DNA from 2 places in the Cedecea sp. genome. Region 1 is predicted to be linked to the other one. Evidence: predicted binding sites of a transcription regulator. Region 1 holds the regulator's gene; the other holds the start of a gene.
What was found. Region 1 encodes LexA, which represses DNA repair genes until DNA is damaged. Its sites were predicted from a motif close to TNCTGTATGTACATACAGNA; they were not measured.

Region 1 (7,473 bases):
CAATGCCGTCAGGTTATGTATCGGAGAGTATTCCCATGTCCGACGCGCTTTCGCCGTTGCGCGCCCTGAAATTCTTTACGGAGGTCCCGCAAGGGCTTAGCTCCGCTTATCTCGACTGGCTGCTGCTGGAAGATTCGATGACCAAACGCTTCGAACAGCACTGCAGCAAAGTCACCGTCCGCATTGTGCGTGAAGGTTTTTTTCCGGCCGGCAGTGATATGCCTGAAGCCGGGTTACTGCCCGTCTCTGAGCGCTACTGGCTGCGGGAAATTATTCTCTGTGGTGATGACGAACCCTGGCTGCTTGGGCGCACCGTTGTGCCTGAAACCACGCTAGAGGGCCCCGAGTTGGCCTTGCAGAAGCTTGGCAATACGCCGCTCGGACGCTATTTGTTTAGCTCATCAACCCTGACGCGCGACTACATTGAAATTGGCCGCAGCGCCGAACTCTGGGGGCGTCGCTCCCGGCTGAGACTCTCCGGCAAACCGCTGCTGCTGACCGAACTGTTCCTGCCGGCGTCTCCGCTGTACAAAGAGGAAAGATAATGGAGTGGAGTCTTAACCAGGGAAAACTTCTGGCCTACCACCGGTTGATGCGTACCGACAAGCCAATTGGTGCTTTGCTGCTGCTGTGGCCAACGCTGTGGGCGCTGTGGATTGCCACGCCGGGACTGCCATCGCTGAAGAATCTGATCGTATTTATCGCTGGCGTCTGGCTGATGCGTGCCGCGGGCTGCGTCGTGAATGATTATGCTGACCGTAAATTTGACGGCCACGTTAAGCGTACCGCACAGCGCCCGTTGCCCAGCGGGGCGGTTTCCGAGAGAGAAGCGAAGATTCTGTTTGTTGTGCTGGTGGGGCTTGCCTTCCTGCTGGTACTGACGCTAAACACCATGACTATCCTGCTATCGATAGCGGGGCTGGCGCTGGCATGGGTGTATCCGTTTATGAAGCGCTACACGCATTTGCCTCAAGTGGTGCTGGGGGCGGCTTTCGGCTGGTCGATTCCAATGGCCTTTGCCGCGGCTGGCGAGTCTGTGCCGCTAAGCTGCTGGCTGATGTTCCTGGCGAATATTTGCTGGACCGTGGCGTATGACACGCAGTACGCAATGGTCGATCGTGACGATGACCTGAAGATTGGCATTAAGTCGACGGCTATTCTGTTTGGCCGCAACGACAAGCTGATTATCGGCCTGCTGCAAATCGCGACCATGGTGCTGATGGGGATTGTTAGCTGGCTAAACGGCCTGGGTGGCGCGTTCTACTGGTCAATTTTACTGGCGGGTGGATTGTTTATTCATCAGCAAAAACTCATTGCCAGGCGCGAGCGGGAAGGCTGTTTTAAAGCGTTTATGAACAATAACTATGTGGGACTGGTGCTGTTCCTTGGGCTGGCGCTGAGCTACCTGCATTTCTGAATGTTCAGGCAATAAAAAAAGGCGAGTCGATGCGCAATGCCGACTCGCCTTTTTTGTTTCCGCGTGATTAAGAGGCGTCGTCCTGTGAGGCCGAGCTCTCAATAGTCAGACGTACATCCGAGGTCACCAGGTCTGCCAGCATCTGGTAAACCTTGATGGTCTCAGTCGCGTCGGCGTCCCCGGTATCGCTGATATAGCCCTCATCCCGCAGGGTGAGCACCAGCGAGGTAAAGACGGCTTTATCGAAGAACTCAGGGGCGTTAATGCCATGGAGAACGGACAGACGCTGCGCCACCGTGCGGCTTTCGCGCTCCAGTGTCCCGCGGTTAATCGACGGGTTGGCGCTCAGCTGCCAGAAGGTGATGGCATAACGCTGGATGGTCTCGCGCACGCCCGCTGCCAGGAGCTGCAGGGTGCGTGAACGGTTAGGGTTGATCTGCACTTCATCATCGGCAACCATCACCAGACCCTGACGTTCCATCTCCGCAATCAACGCATCAATTTCTCTGCCCAGCTCGCTTTTTTCCCAGCGCAGGAACAGTTCGGCTTTCAGCATCGGATAAATCACTTCTATCTGACGCAGCAGCTCGACCCGTGAGATGTGGCGATGCTGAGTGATGATAGACGCCATCAGAGAAGGCAGCACCAGCATATGCATGATGTTGTTACGATAGTAGGTCATCAGCACGGCCTGCTCGCGCGGCAGAATGATGATGTCACCGATGGTATCTTTCTCAACCTCGAACTTGTTCATCTGCAGCGCATGGTTAATTAGCGCATCCGCCGTGACCGTTGGTGCGGTGGCGTCCGGAGAATACGGAACGTTACGCAGCAGGTTCAGATAGCAATCGAGCTGTTCGGTAAGCTGTTCACGCGTCAGCGAGCGCTGGCGCGAAGCAAGCAGTGCGGTACAGCACAGGTTCATGGCGTTGGCCGCCCCTGCGTTGTTGATACGCACCATCAGATCGGCGGCGATATCGTTCACCGTTGGCGTCAGCCATGCGGGACGAATCGCTTCGATAGGATCGATAGAATCTCGCCATTCCGGCACATGCTGGTTCAGGTAGGTCATCAGCGGCAGCGGTTCGCCGAAGTTTACATAGCCCTGGCCAAGGTTACGCAGCTTACTCAGACCGCGAACCATCTGCATGAAACCTTCTTTTTCCTTGGTCGCTCCGCGCAGTTCTTTGGCATAAGTACCCACTTCCATTACGTGCTCGTAGCCGATGTAAATCGGCACCAGCGTAATAGGGCGGGTACCGCCGCGCAGCATTGCCTGAATCGTCATCGACAGGGTGCCGGTCTTCGGATCAAGCAGGCGACCGGTACGTGAACGCCCACCCTCGACAAAGTACTCAACGGAATAGCCGCGGCTGAACAGCTCGCCGAGATATTCGCGGAACACCGTGGAGTAAAGTTTATTGCCCTTGAACGTACGGCGAATAAAGAACGCGCCCAGGCGGCGGAAAATCGGGCCGGCTGGCCAGAAGTTCAGGTTAATACCGGCGGCAATGTGCGGCGGGACCAGCCCCTGGTGATAAAGCACGTAGGAGAGCAGCAGGTAATCCATGTGGCTGCGGTGGCAAGGCACATAGACAATTTCATGGCCGTCATGGGCAAGCTGGCGCACGCGCTCTGCGTTATGCACGTTAATGCCCTGGTAGAGACGGTTCCAGGTTAACCCTAAGACGCGATCCGTTAAACGCACCGCTTCATAGGAAAAGTTAGCGGCAATCTCTTCCATCAGCGCGATGGCGTTTTGCTGCGCCTTCTCATGGGAGATTTTCTTGCTGCGAGCTTCATCTTCAACCGCGCGGGCAATCGCTTTTGACGCCAATAGCTTGTTGAAAAGATCCTGGCGTACCGGCAGGCGTGGCCCGACCGCAGCCAGACGCTGGCGGGCAAAGTGAGTACGCGCCACGCGAGCCAGTTTTTGGGCGATAATCTTGTCCGTGCCGTGTTCGGTTGCCATGCGGCGCAGCGAAACCGGTGGGGAAAAGCGCACGAAGCTATCGCGGCCCAGCCACGAAACCGCAAAGAATTTCTGGACACCGTTCAGGGTGCGTAAAGGCGGATTGATTTCCCCTTTCTCGCGGCCTGGCGAGCGGCCGAACATCACGGAAACCGGCACCATCTGCACATCGAGGTCTGGGTTGCTGCGGTGCAGATCCAGATAATCGTGGAACAGTTTTATCGACTCTTCTTTTGGCGTGTAGTAGGTAAAGACGCGCGGCCCGCCGTGAATAAACACGTAGCGCGGCAGCAGTACGCCGTCAATTTCCAACGGTTCCAGTGGGTCGGGCAGGTCGTGATCCAGACATTGGGCACGCAGCGTCAGTAAGTCTGCCTTAGAATTGTAGGGCAGGACGTACATAATGGGGCGTGAAGGATCCAGACCGAGCTCGGTTTGGGGATCCGCCGGGATAGACTTGCTCTTTACCAGAACGCTTAATGGTAAATTAAGTAATTTGTAGTAAATTCTTGGCCAGCCTGACATAAATGATGTAAAGCCTCAGGTTAATAATGCAAATGCGCCGCAAGGATATCAGAAACTCTGGGGAATTTCTGTGGCGCTGCGATTTAGACTCAATGAGCATTGACGCTCAATATTTAAAAAGGTTTCCTTGAATGGCGAATAATACCACCGGCATCACCCGCATTATTAAGGCTGCAGGCTACTCGTGGAAGGGGCTGCGTGCGGCCTGGATCAACGAAGCCGCCTTTCGTCAGGAGGGCGTGGCTGCGGTTATCGCTATTGTTATCGCCTGTTGGCTGGACGTTGACCCTATTACCCGTATTTTACTGATTGGCTCGGTCGTGTTGGTGATGATTGTCGAGATTCTCAATAGCGCCATTGAAGCGCTGGTTGACCGTGTGGGCACCGAGTACCACGAGCTTTCCGGACGAGCCAAAGACATGGGTTCTGCTGCGGTGCTGATAGCGATTATCCTTGCCGTTGTGACCTGGGCCACGCTGCTTTGGTCACATTTGCGATAGCCTTTCCAGAATAGTTTAAGTCGCTGGTTTTTTGCTTAATTTGTGGTTTCAAATTCGCCCGGGGCTGTATATACTCACAGCATAACTGTATAAACACCCAGGGGGCGGAATGAAAGCACTAACTACCAGGCAGCAAGAGGTGTTTGATCTCATTCGGGATCATATCAACCAAACCGGCATGCCACCGACGCGCGCCGAGATTGCACAACGTCTGGGGTTCCGTTCTCCAAACGCCGCTGAGGAACATCTCAAAGCGCTGGCCCGTAAAGGGGTTATCGAGATTGTTTCCGGCGCGTCGCGAGGTATTCGCCTGCTGGTTGAAGAAGAAAGTGGCCTGCCGCTGGTGGGCCGCGTTGCAGCCGGTGAACCGCTGCTGGCGCAGCAGCATATCGAAGGCCACTACCAGGTTGACCCGTCTCTGTTTAAGCCGAATGCGGACTTCCTGCTGCGCGTAAGCGGCATGTCGATGAAAGATATCGGCATCATGGACGGCGATTTGCTTGCGGTACACAAAACGCAGGACGTGCGTAACGGCCAGGTGGTTGTCGCGCGTATCGACGATGAAGTGACCGTGAAACGCCTGAAAAAGCAGGGCAACACCGTGCATCTGCTGCCGGAAAACAGCGAATTCCAACCTATTGTCGTCGATCTCCGCGAGCAGAATTTTAGCATTGAAGGTCTGGCCGTTGGGGTGATTCGCAACGGCGAATGGCTGTAACCCTTCTTCTGGTGGTGCGGTAAATCTGCCGTACCACTCGCTTTAAACTCCTCTATTTTCCCCTGGATCATTCCCATGCGATTCTTCTCGTCAACGGATGGTGCGCTGTGGTGGCTGGCGCTGCCGATGATTTTTTCCAACATAACCGTACCGCTGCTGGGTCTTGTCGACACCGCCGTCATCGGCCATCTCGATAGCCCGACTTATCTTGGCGGGGTGGCTATCGGCGCGACGGCGACCAGCTTCCTGTTTATGCTGCTGCTTTTTCTGCGAATGAGTACCACCGGGTTAACGGCGCAGGCGTTTGGCGCAAACGATCCACAGCGGCTGGCGCGCGCGCTGATTCAGCCATTGATGCTGGCGCTGATCGCCGGGCTTGCCATCGTGCTACTGCGTTATCCGCTGATCGCCCTCGCGCTGCATGTCGTTGGCGGCAGCGAAGACGTGCTGTATCAGGCTCGTCGTTTCCTGGAGATCCGCTGGCTGAGTGCTCCCGCATCGCTGGCTAACCTCGTGCTGTTGGGCTGGCTGCTGGGCGTTCAGTATGCGCGGGCACCGGTGATCCTGCTGGTGGTGGGGAACCTTATCAATATCGTGCTCGACCTCTGGCTGGTGATGGGGCTGCAGATGAACGTGCAGGGGGCGGCGCTGGCGACGGCAGTATCTGAATACGCCACGTTTATTATCGGCCTGGTGATGGTGCGTAACGTTCTGAAGCTGCGCGGTATTAGCTGGGCACGTCTTAAAACGGCCTGGCAGGGGGATCTCCGCAAGCTGCTGGCGCTCAACCGCGACATCATGCTGCGTTCGCTGCTGCTGCAAATTTGCTTTGCCTCCATCACCATCTTCGGCGCGCGTCTCGGTAGCGAAATTGTGGCGGTGAACGCCGTGCTGATGACGCTGCTGACCTTCACCGCCTATGCGCTGGACGGCTTCGCTTATGCGGTGGAAGCTCATTCCGGGCAGGCCTACGGCGCACGTAACCGTGGGCAACTGCTGGAGGTTTGGGGCGCAGCGTGCAGGCAGGCCGGGTTGGTCGCGGTTGCATTTGCCGCTCTCTATGCCGTTGCCGGAGAACACATCGTCGCGCTGCTGACGTCCTTGCCGGAACTGCGTCAGCAGGCCGACAGTTACCTGGCCTGGCAGGTCGTATTGCCGGTCGTCGGCGTCTGGTGCTATCTACTGGACGGCATGTTTATTGGGGCGACGCGTGGCGCGGAGATGCGTAACAGCATGGCGGTTGCCGCATTAGGCTTTGGCGTGACGCTGCTTACGCTGCCGCTGTTTGGCAACCACGCTTTATGGCTGTCGCTGGCGGTATTTTTGGCTTTGCGCGGCCTGTCGCTCGGTTATATCTGGCGGCGCCACTGGCGCAATAACACCTGGTTTGCCGCGCATGGCGACCATTGATCGCGTTTTCTAATCCTCGTTAACTTCTCATCTATCATGCTGATTTCCCGCTTTTAAGGCGGGAGTCCGCGTGCCACTGATTTTGAAAATGGTTAAAGATTCTGAGTTTTAAATGTAACCCGAAATCCTTGACTACAATTATTTCTACATCCAGCAGATATTGGATGTTTTCCAGAAATTCAGCATCCGACAGTGAGGATGCAAAACACCTAAACCGAACGATGAGGAGATGACAATGAATAAGGACGAAATCGGCGGTAACTGGAAGCAGTTCAAAGGTACGGTCAAAGAAAAATGGGGTAAGCTGACCGATGACGACATGACCGTCATTGAAGGGAAGCGTGACCAACTGGTGGGTAAAATCCAGGAACGTTATGGTTACGCCAAAGACCAGGCAGAGAAAGAGGTTAAGGACTGGGAGTCCAGGAACGAATACCGCTGGTAACCTGGCGGCCCCTCAAATGTGCTAATCCGTAAACCAATCCTGCCCGGGTACAAGGATGTACCTACCCTTCTTAACGCTTTTTCTTCGGCTGCACAGTGTGGTCGTGATTGCAGGCGCCGTGGTGGCGACAGGCTTCAACTTCCGAACAGTCTGAACACAGCCCGTGGGCTTCAATCACGTTGTGGCGCAGGGCAAAACCCATTTTTGACGCCAGATTCTGCATAATATCTTCTACACCCTGAGCCGCCTGCTCTTTCACTGCCCCGCATCTGTCGCAGATAAACATGGCAGAAGAATGGGTTGGATGATCGATAAAATTGCACAGCACGTAGCTGTTGTTGGATTCCACCCGGTGCACAAAACCCTGCTCCAGCAGAAAATCCAGCGCACGGTAAACGGTGGGTGGCTTAGCCTGTGGCTCGCTGACGCGCAGGAGATCCAGCAGGTCGTAGGCGCTGATGGCGCCGGTTTGCTCGGCCATAAGGC
Region 2 (7,473 bases), on a different contig from region 1:
CGTCGTCTTCTGCAAGGCGGCTGAGTTCATTCTCTTCGCTAACCAGGCGCTGGTATTCCTGCAGCAGGACCGGCTCAGGATCAACCAGCAATTCACCGCGATAACCATCCACCACCAGCATACGGTGATGCAGCACCGAAGGCTGAATATCCGCCCCCATAACGGTTGGGATGCCGAGCGCACGCACCATGATGGCAGCATGAGAGTTTGCCGCACCGTCGCGCACGACTACGCCCGCAAGGCGCTTCTGCGGCAGCTCGGCAAGGGTGGTGGCAGAAAGCTCATCGGCAACCAGAACAAAGCGCTCGGGCCAGGTATTCGGGCTCTGGATAGTGTCGTCGAGGTGAAATAGCAGGCGCTGCCCCAGGGTTTTGAGGTCTCCCGCCCGCTCTTTCAGGTAGCTGTCAGAAAGGCTGGCAAACTGTTCGGCAAACTTTTCCACAACCGTTTTTACCGCCCATTCGGCTACCGAGCCTTTGTCCACCTCGGCAAAAAGCTCACGGCGAAGGCGCGCATCGGTTAACAGGTGAGAGTAAAGATCGAAGATAGCCGCGGTCTCTTTCTGAGCCCCGGCGGCAAAGCGTTTGCTGTAGCGGCGAAACTCCCCGGAAGCCTCTTCTAGCGCGGCGGTAAGACGCTCACGCTCCAGCGCGGTATCCAGAGTGGATGCCTCAAAGACCTGCTCCATCAGCGGGACGGTGGTGTCCATCCAGCCTTCAGCAATGGCCACGCCAGGCGAAGCGGGCAGTGCGCGAATACGGGTCTGTCGATATTGCCCGAACAGCGCAGCCAGCTGTGACTGGGATAAAATCCCGGCCATCTGCGTGGCCAGCGTAACGAGGAAAGACTCTTCGCTCTCATCGTATTGCCGGTGTTCACGCTGCTGGACAACCAGCACCCCCAAAAGCTGACGGCGCTGGATAATCGGTACCCCAAGAAACGCACGAAAACGCTCCTCTTTTACGGCAGGTACATATTTAAAGCTGGGGTGTTTTTGCGCATCGGCAAGGTTAATCGGCTCTGCGAGCCGACCAACCAGGCCGACAATACCTTCGTCAAAGGCAAGCGTAACGGTACGGCCACGCGGTTTTTTTAAACCACGCGTCGCCATTAAGTAAAAACAGCGGCGCTCATGATCGGCGAGATAAACCGAGCAAACCTCGGTATCCATCGCAAGGCAGATGTCGGTAACCAGGATATCCAGCGCCTCATTGAGGCGCGGGGCACTGGCGACCTTTTCGACTATTTCTCGCAGACGGGTGAGCATTTTTCGCGTGACTTAACCTCTTTTACGTCGCCAGGCCGGCGAGTTATTACGTGGTGGCGTAACTTCCTGCAGCGGCATAACCACGCTGGCAAACTCTTTCATTACCCGGCGATAAACATCGCGCTTGAATGAAACAACCTGACGAACCGGATACCAATAACTGACCCAGCGCCAGCCATCAAATTCCGGCGTGCTGCTGGTTTGCATATTGATCTCGCCGTCGCTGCTCAGCAACTGCAAAAGAAACCATTTTTGTTTTTGGCCGATACAAACCGGCTTTGTGTCCCAACGCACCAAACGTTTAGGTAATTTGTAACGCAACCAGTTTCGGGTCGAGGCAAGAATGCGAACATCTTTTCTCTGCAGACCGACTTCTTCGAAAAGCTCCCGGTACATTGCCTGTTCAGCGGACTCGCCAGGATTAATGCCCCCCTGAGGAAATTGCCAGGAATGTTGGCCAAAACGCCGTGCCCACATCACCTGTCCCTGCCGATTACATATTACGATCCCAACGTTGGGGCGGTAGCCATCATCATCGATCACCGGACTACCTCAAAACAAACTTAGATTGCATCGATTGTTTCATACAAGTGTCAGGCGGTAAACCACTCTCTCGGCGGCGTTTACGTGGAATAACATTTGAATAACTCACAAAAGATAGCTGGGTTATAAACAGGGGATGGTAAAAACCGGCGGCTTTATTCACTTTTTCTGTGGATATAACTGTGAAGAACTATCGAATTACATCGGGACAACTTGGGACAAGTAAAATCAGCAGCAATCCAATCACTAATTAAAATTGTTATTTTTCATAATGATAACACCAAAAAAATGACACGCGAAGTTCATAATGTGATGATCATCACACATGAGGATCGTCGACTGATGAAAGATCGAGCAATGTCGTTTTTATCCACAGATTGTGCAAACAAGTTAGTCACAAATCGGTGATAATTTGTATTTTACCGCCCCGTCAAGGCTGTAAATGGAACCAGTAGTCGAGCTATTTCCCAGTTATCCCACTTTTCTGTGGATAACTGGGTGTAAGATCCTGTTCATTGTCAGTGACCAGATTTGGAAAAGCGTTTTTAACGCCGCACTCGCTGGACGAAAGCCTAAAAAAACTCATTATAAATCATAATATTGTTAATCTTATACTCAGAGGGCTAAACTAACCTTTCGCTGTGAACAAATGGCGTTCATTTTTTAACCAAAAAACATCAACGAGTTATGCAACCAATACGTCCGTTAAGCACGCCCCCGAAATGTGAAGCCGACCTGCTTCGGCAGGCCAGATTAGTCGCAGGTTATACCCTGGGCGAGCTTGCGGCTTACGCCGGGCTAAAGGCACCGGCAGACTTAAAGCGAGATAAAGGCTGGATTGGTATTTTGCTGGAACAGTGGCTTGGCGCCAGCGCAGGCAGCAAACCCGAACAGGACTTTGCCGCCCTCGGCATCGAGCTGAAAACGATCCCGGTAGATAACCTTGGCCGGCCGCTGGAAACCACTTTTGTTTGCGTAGCCCCCCTGACCGGCAATAGCGGCGTGGTATGGGAAACCAGCCACGTGCGGCATAAACTCAAACGTGTACTGTGGATCCCGGTTGAAGGCGAAAGACAAATCCCATTAGCCGAGCGGCACGTGGGCTCGCCACTGCTTTGGAGCCCCTCAAAGGAAGAGGAGCAACAGTTGCGTCTGGACTGGGAAGAGCTGATGGATTTGATTGTTCTGGGCCAGGTTGAGCGTATTACCGCCCGCCACGGAGAGGTTCTTCAACTGCGGCCAAAAGCAGCGAACAGCCGGGCGCTAACGGAAGCCATCGGTGCTGACGGCTCCCCCATTCTTACTCTACCGCGTGGTTTCTATCTGAAGAAGAATTTCACCGCCGCGCTGCTGGCACGGCATTTCACGCTCTAACAATGGCGGGGGAAGCGAATCCAGGGTTATGTCAGCGTGGCCCGGATAATGTTACATTTCCCCTACGCCATTAAGAATTTGCCGCTTTATTTCCCCTATTCATCAGGTTATTACTAAACTTATTAACTGAATCCTTCCTGACGAGGAAAATAATGATGACTAAATGGGCAGTAGCAATTTCCGCCATTGGCCTTGCCTTCGCCGTTTCCGGCTGCAGCAGTGACTATGTGATGGCGACAAAAGATGGGCGAATGATTTTGACCGAAGGCAAACCTAAGGTTGATGAAGATACCGGTCTGGTAAGCTATCGCGATCAGCAAGGCAATGAAATGCAGATCAACCGTAACGACGTTTCCCAGATTATCGAGCGCTAGTCTCGCAGGGTCAGCCCGTCGGCTGGCCTGACGACTTTTCTTGCCTCCCCTCTTTCGCTTTGCCTCCTCCTCTGCCATGTTTATAGACCTTTTTGTCGGGTAGCGATACCTGACGTGGTCAAAAGAACAACAGGAAGCCGGCTATGCACTATCACCGTATCCCACACAGTTCACTTGAAGTCAGCACGCTGGGGCTGGGAACCATGACATTTGGTGAACAAAACAGCGAGGCCGATGCCCACCAGCAGCTCGACTACGCCGTGAGTCAGGGCGTCAATCTAATTGATGTCGCGGAAATGTACCCGGTGCCGCCGCGCCCGGAGACCCAGGGCCTAACGGAAAGCTATGTCGGAAGCTGGCTGAAAGCACGCGGTAACCGTGAGAAGTTGATCATCGCGTCTAAAGTTAGCGGCCCGGCCCGTAATAACGACGCGGGCATTCGCCCTAACCAGATCCTCGACCGCAAAAACATTCGTGAAGCGCTGGACGCCAGCCTCAAGCGTCTGCAAACCGATTACCTCGATCTCTACCAAGTGCACTGGCCGCAGCGCCAGACCAACACCTTCGGTAAACTCGGCTATACCTGGAGCGACACCACGTCACTGCCGGTAACGCTGCTGGAAACGCTTGAAGCCCTGACGGAATGTCAGAAAGCCGGGAAGATCCGCTATATTGGCGTCTCAAACGAAACCGCCTGGGGCGTGATGCGCTATCTCCAGCTTGCTGAGAGACACGATCTGCCGCGCATCGTCACGATTCAAAACCCGTACAGTCTGTTAAACCGTAGCTTTGAGGTTGGCCTGTCTGAAATAAGCCAGCACGAGGGCGTGGAGCTGCTCGCGTATTCTTGCCTCGCCTTTGGCGTACTGTCGGGCAAATACCTGAACGGGGCAAAACCGGCTGGCGCCCGCAACACGCTCTTTAGCCGTTTTACCCGCTACAGCAGCGAACAGTCCCAGAAAGCCGTTGCGGCATACGTCGAGATAGCCAAACGCCATAATCTGGATCCGGCGCAGATGGCGCTGGCCTTCGTTCGCCGTCAGCCGTTTGTCGCCAGCACGCTGCTCGGCGCAACCACGCTGGAACAGCTGAAAACCAACCTTGAAAGCCTGCATCTGACGCTAAGCGAAGAGGTGATTGAGGAAATTGAAGCGGCGCACCGTATTTATACCTACCCTGCACCGTAAAGAAATATGGCCCCAGGCTAAGCCGGGGGCCATTTTTTTAACTTTTTTGTCTAACCTGCCACAGCCACAGCGCGCTAATCGCCAGCGCGAAAACGACGCCAAATCCGATCCCTACGCCGACTATCGGCGCGCCAATTTTGACCGCCAGTGAGAACAAGCCAAGCATCAGTAACATGGCGGTGTTCTCCCCAAGATTCTGCACCGCAATAGCATTTCCCGCGCCGACAGTGTGCTTCCCGCGCTCCTGAAGCAGCGCATTAAGCGGCACCACGAAGAAACCGCCCAGAATACCAATTATCATCAATAGGGCATAAGAAGGCAGCAGGGCATGCTGGCAGGCAAAGATAGCCACTCCAACGCCAATCAATATCCCGGCGGGCATGCAGCGGGCGACCGTTTCCAGCGTCACCAGTTTGGCGGCAGCACCCGCACCAATCACAATCCCGACGGCAACCATTGCATTCAGATAAGTCGGCGTCGCGTTATCCGTGATCCCTAAAGCAACCGGTACCCACAGCACCAGCAGGAAACGCAGCGTAACACCCGCGCCCCAGAACAGGCTGGTGCCAACCAGCGAGAATCGCGTTTCTCCGCTGCGCCATAGACTGCGGCAGGCGGAAAAGAAGCTGTGCGTCATCGGCTTAAAGCGCCATGACTGCCCGGGACGCGCGGCGGCAAGTTTAGGGATAAAGACGTTGGCTATCACCGCCCCGCCATAAACCAGCGCACAGACCACTAGCGCCGCCGTCAGGTTCCAGTCTGCCAGCACGCCACCTGCCACCGACCCAAGCAGGATCGCGGCAATGGTAGAAGACTCCATCAGGCCGTTGGCTTTCACCAGCCTGTCCCCGGTAGTGAGCTCGCCGAGAATGCCGTATTTCGCCGGGGAATAGGCCGCGGCACCGATGCCCACCAGCGTGTAGCCGACAAAGGGATTCAGCCCCACCGCAATCACCGCCGCGCCAACAAGCTTTATACTGTTCGCCAGCATCATCACTCGTCCTTTGGCGAAGCTATCGGCCACCTGCCCCACAAAAGGTGCAAACAGAATGTAAGCCCCGACAAACACCATCTGCAGCACCGGCTGGCTCCAGTCCGGATAGAACTGCTGCTTGAGCACCGCAAGCGTGGCAAACAGCAGCGCATTGTCGCCAAAGGCCGATAAAAACTGCGCCGCGGTCACCGCCATCATGCCCCGGGACCACAAAGAACCGCTATTGCCAGCCTGTTCAGCCATGGGCCTTCTCCGCTTCATCAACCTGTGCTTTCAGGGTGACAAAATCTGGTTTTCCGCTGCCCAGCACCGGCAGCTGTTTGAGGAAGCGAATATCGCGCGGCACCGCCAGCTCGGGCACGCCGTGCTCACGCGCATAGCGCAGAAGTTTTTCGCGGTTAAGCTCGCTGTCGGTCGTAAACAATACTAAAGCTTCACCTTTAGCGGCGTCGTGCTTAACCACCGTGGCATGCAGTTTGTCAGGAGAAATACCCACTGCCACCTGTTCCACCATCTCAAGCGACACCATCTCCCCGGCGATTTTGGCAAAGCGCTTCGCACGCCCCTGAATCACGCAGTAGCCCTGCTCATCAAAGGTCACGATATCGCCGGTGTCGTACCAGCCAGGCTCCATTTCGCCGAGACTGTTCTCGGCTTCTGGCCGCTCCAGCACGCCTGGATTTTCAACGCGCAGATAGCCGTTCATGATGTTTGGCCCTTTGAGCTGCAGCCTTCCGCCCTGCTCAATGCCGGACACCGCCAGCAGGCGAGCGTCCATCGCCGGGAGAATACGCCCCACCGTCCCCGGCTTCGCCGCCATCGGCACGTTAATAGAAACCACCGGCGCGCATTCGGTCACGCCGTAGCCTTCCAGAACGCGCAGGCCAAACTTGTCCTGCCACAGCTGTTTGGTGCTTTCCTGCAGTTTTTCTGCTCCGGCGACCACATAGCGCAGGCGGAAGAAATCATAAGGATTAGCAAAGCGCGCATAGTTACCGAGGAACGTCGAGGTGCCAAACACGACCGTACAGTTACGGTCATAGATAAGTTCAGGCACCACGCGATAGTGCAGCGGGCTTGGATAGAGGAACACTTCCGCGCCGGTCAGCAACGGCGTGAACAGCCCCACCGTTAGCCCAAAAGAGTGGAACAGCGGCAGCGCGGACATAAAGCGATCGTCGGCGGTAAAGTCAGCGATGGTGCGAATCTGCTCGACGTTGGCCAGCAGGCTCTTATGGCTGTGCACCACGCCTTTCGGGTTGCCCTCCGAGCCGGAGGTAAACAGCACCATCGCCGCGTCTTCGGGCTGCTGTTTCACCTGCGCCAGATGCGGCGCAAGCAGATGGGCAAAGATCCAAACTTTGTCCTTCGTGGTGACCGTAGATTTCAAATCTTCCAGATATACCCAACGTACCTGCGTCAACTGCTCCGGCAGGTGCCACAGTTTGCCCTTATCCAGAAACTGGCGAGAGGTAAAGACAGTCTTGATTTGCGCCGCGGTAATGGCGCTGGTCAGCCCTTTTACGCCTGCCGTGTAGTTCATCATTGCCGGAATTCGGCCGCGCGACGAGGCGCCAAAAATTACCGCCGCGCTGATAGCCGCATTCGGCAGCATCAAACCAATGGTTTCGCCCTGTTCGCTGTATTTATCAAGGATTCGACCTACAAAGAGAGTTTTTGTCAGCAAAGAGCGGTAGGTGTCTGGCTTGAAGTTGATGTCTTCAATACAGTTTT

Region 2: the regulator LexA is predicted to act here: its motif matches at 2,245-2,264, upstream of mutH (DNA mismatch repair endonuclease MutH).

Annotation. Positions count from the first base shown of each region.
Region 1 is NZ_DASYBS010000093.1:43,887-51,359, forward strand. It holds gene ubiC (chorismate lyase) at 36-545, shown strand; gene ubiA (4-hydroxybenzoate octaprenyltransferase) at 545-1,417, shown strand; gene plsB (glycerol-3-phosphate 1-O-acyltransferase PlsB) at 1,485-3,914, opposite strand; gene VGM55_RS14610 (diacylglycerol kinase) at 4,046-4,414, shown strand; gene lexA (transcriptional repressor LexA) at 4,524-5,132, shown strand; gene dinF (MATE family efflux transporter DinF) at 5,208-6,542, shown strand; gene VGM55_RS14625 (CsbD family protein) at 6,778-6,987, shown strand; gene zur (zinc uptake transcriptional repressor Zur) at 7,058-7,473, opposite strand, start outside.
Region 2 is NZ_DASYBS010000096.1:71,527-78,999, reverse strand. It holds gene ptsP (phosphoenolpyruvate--protein phosphotransferase) at 1-1,267, opposite strand, end outside; gene rppH (RNA pyrophosphohydrolase) at 1,280-1,810, opposite strand; gene mutH (DNA mismatch repair endonuclease MutH) at 2,498-3,184, shown strand; gene VGM55_RS15265 (YgdI/YgdR family lipoprotein) at 3,340-3,558, shown strand; gene VGM55_RS15260 (NADP(H)-dependent aldo-keto reductase) at 3,702-4,745, shown strand; gene lplT (lysophospholipid transporter LplT) at 4,783-5,982, opposite strand; gene aas (bifunctional acyl-ACP--phospholipid O-acyltransferase/long-chain-fatty-acid--ACP ligase) at 5,975-7,473, opposite strand, start outside.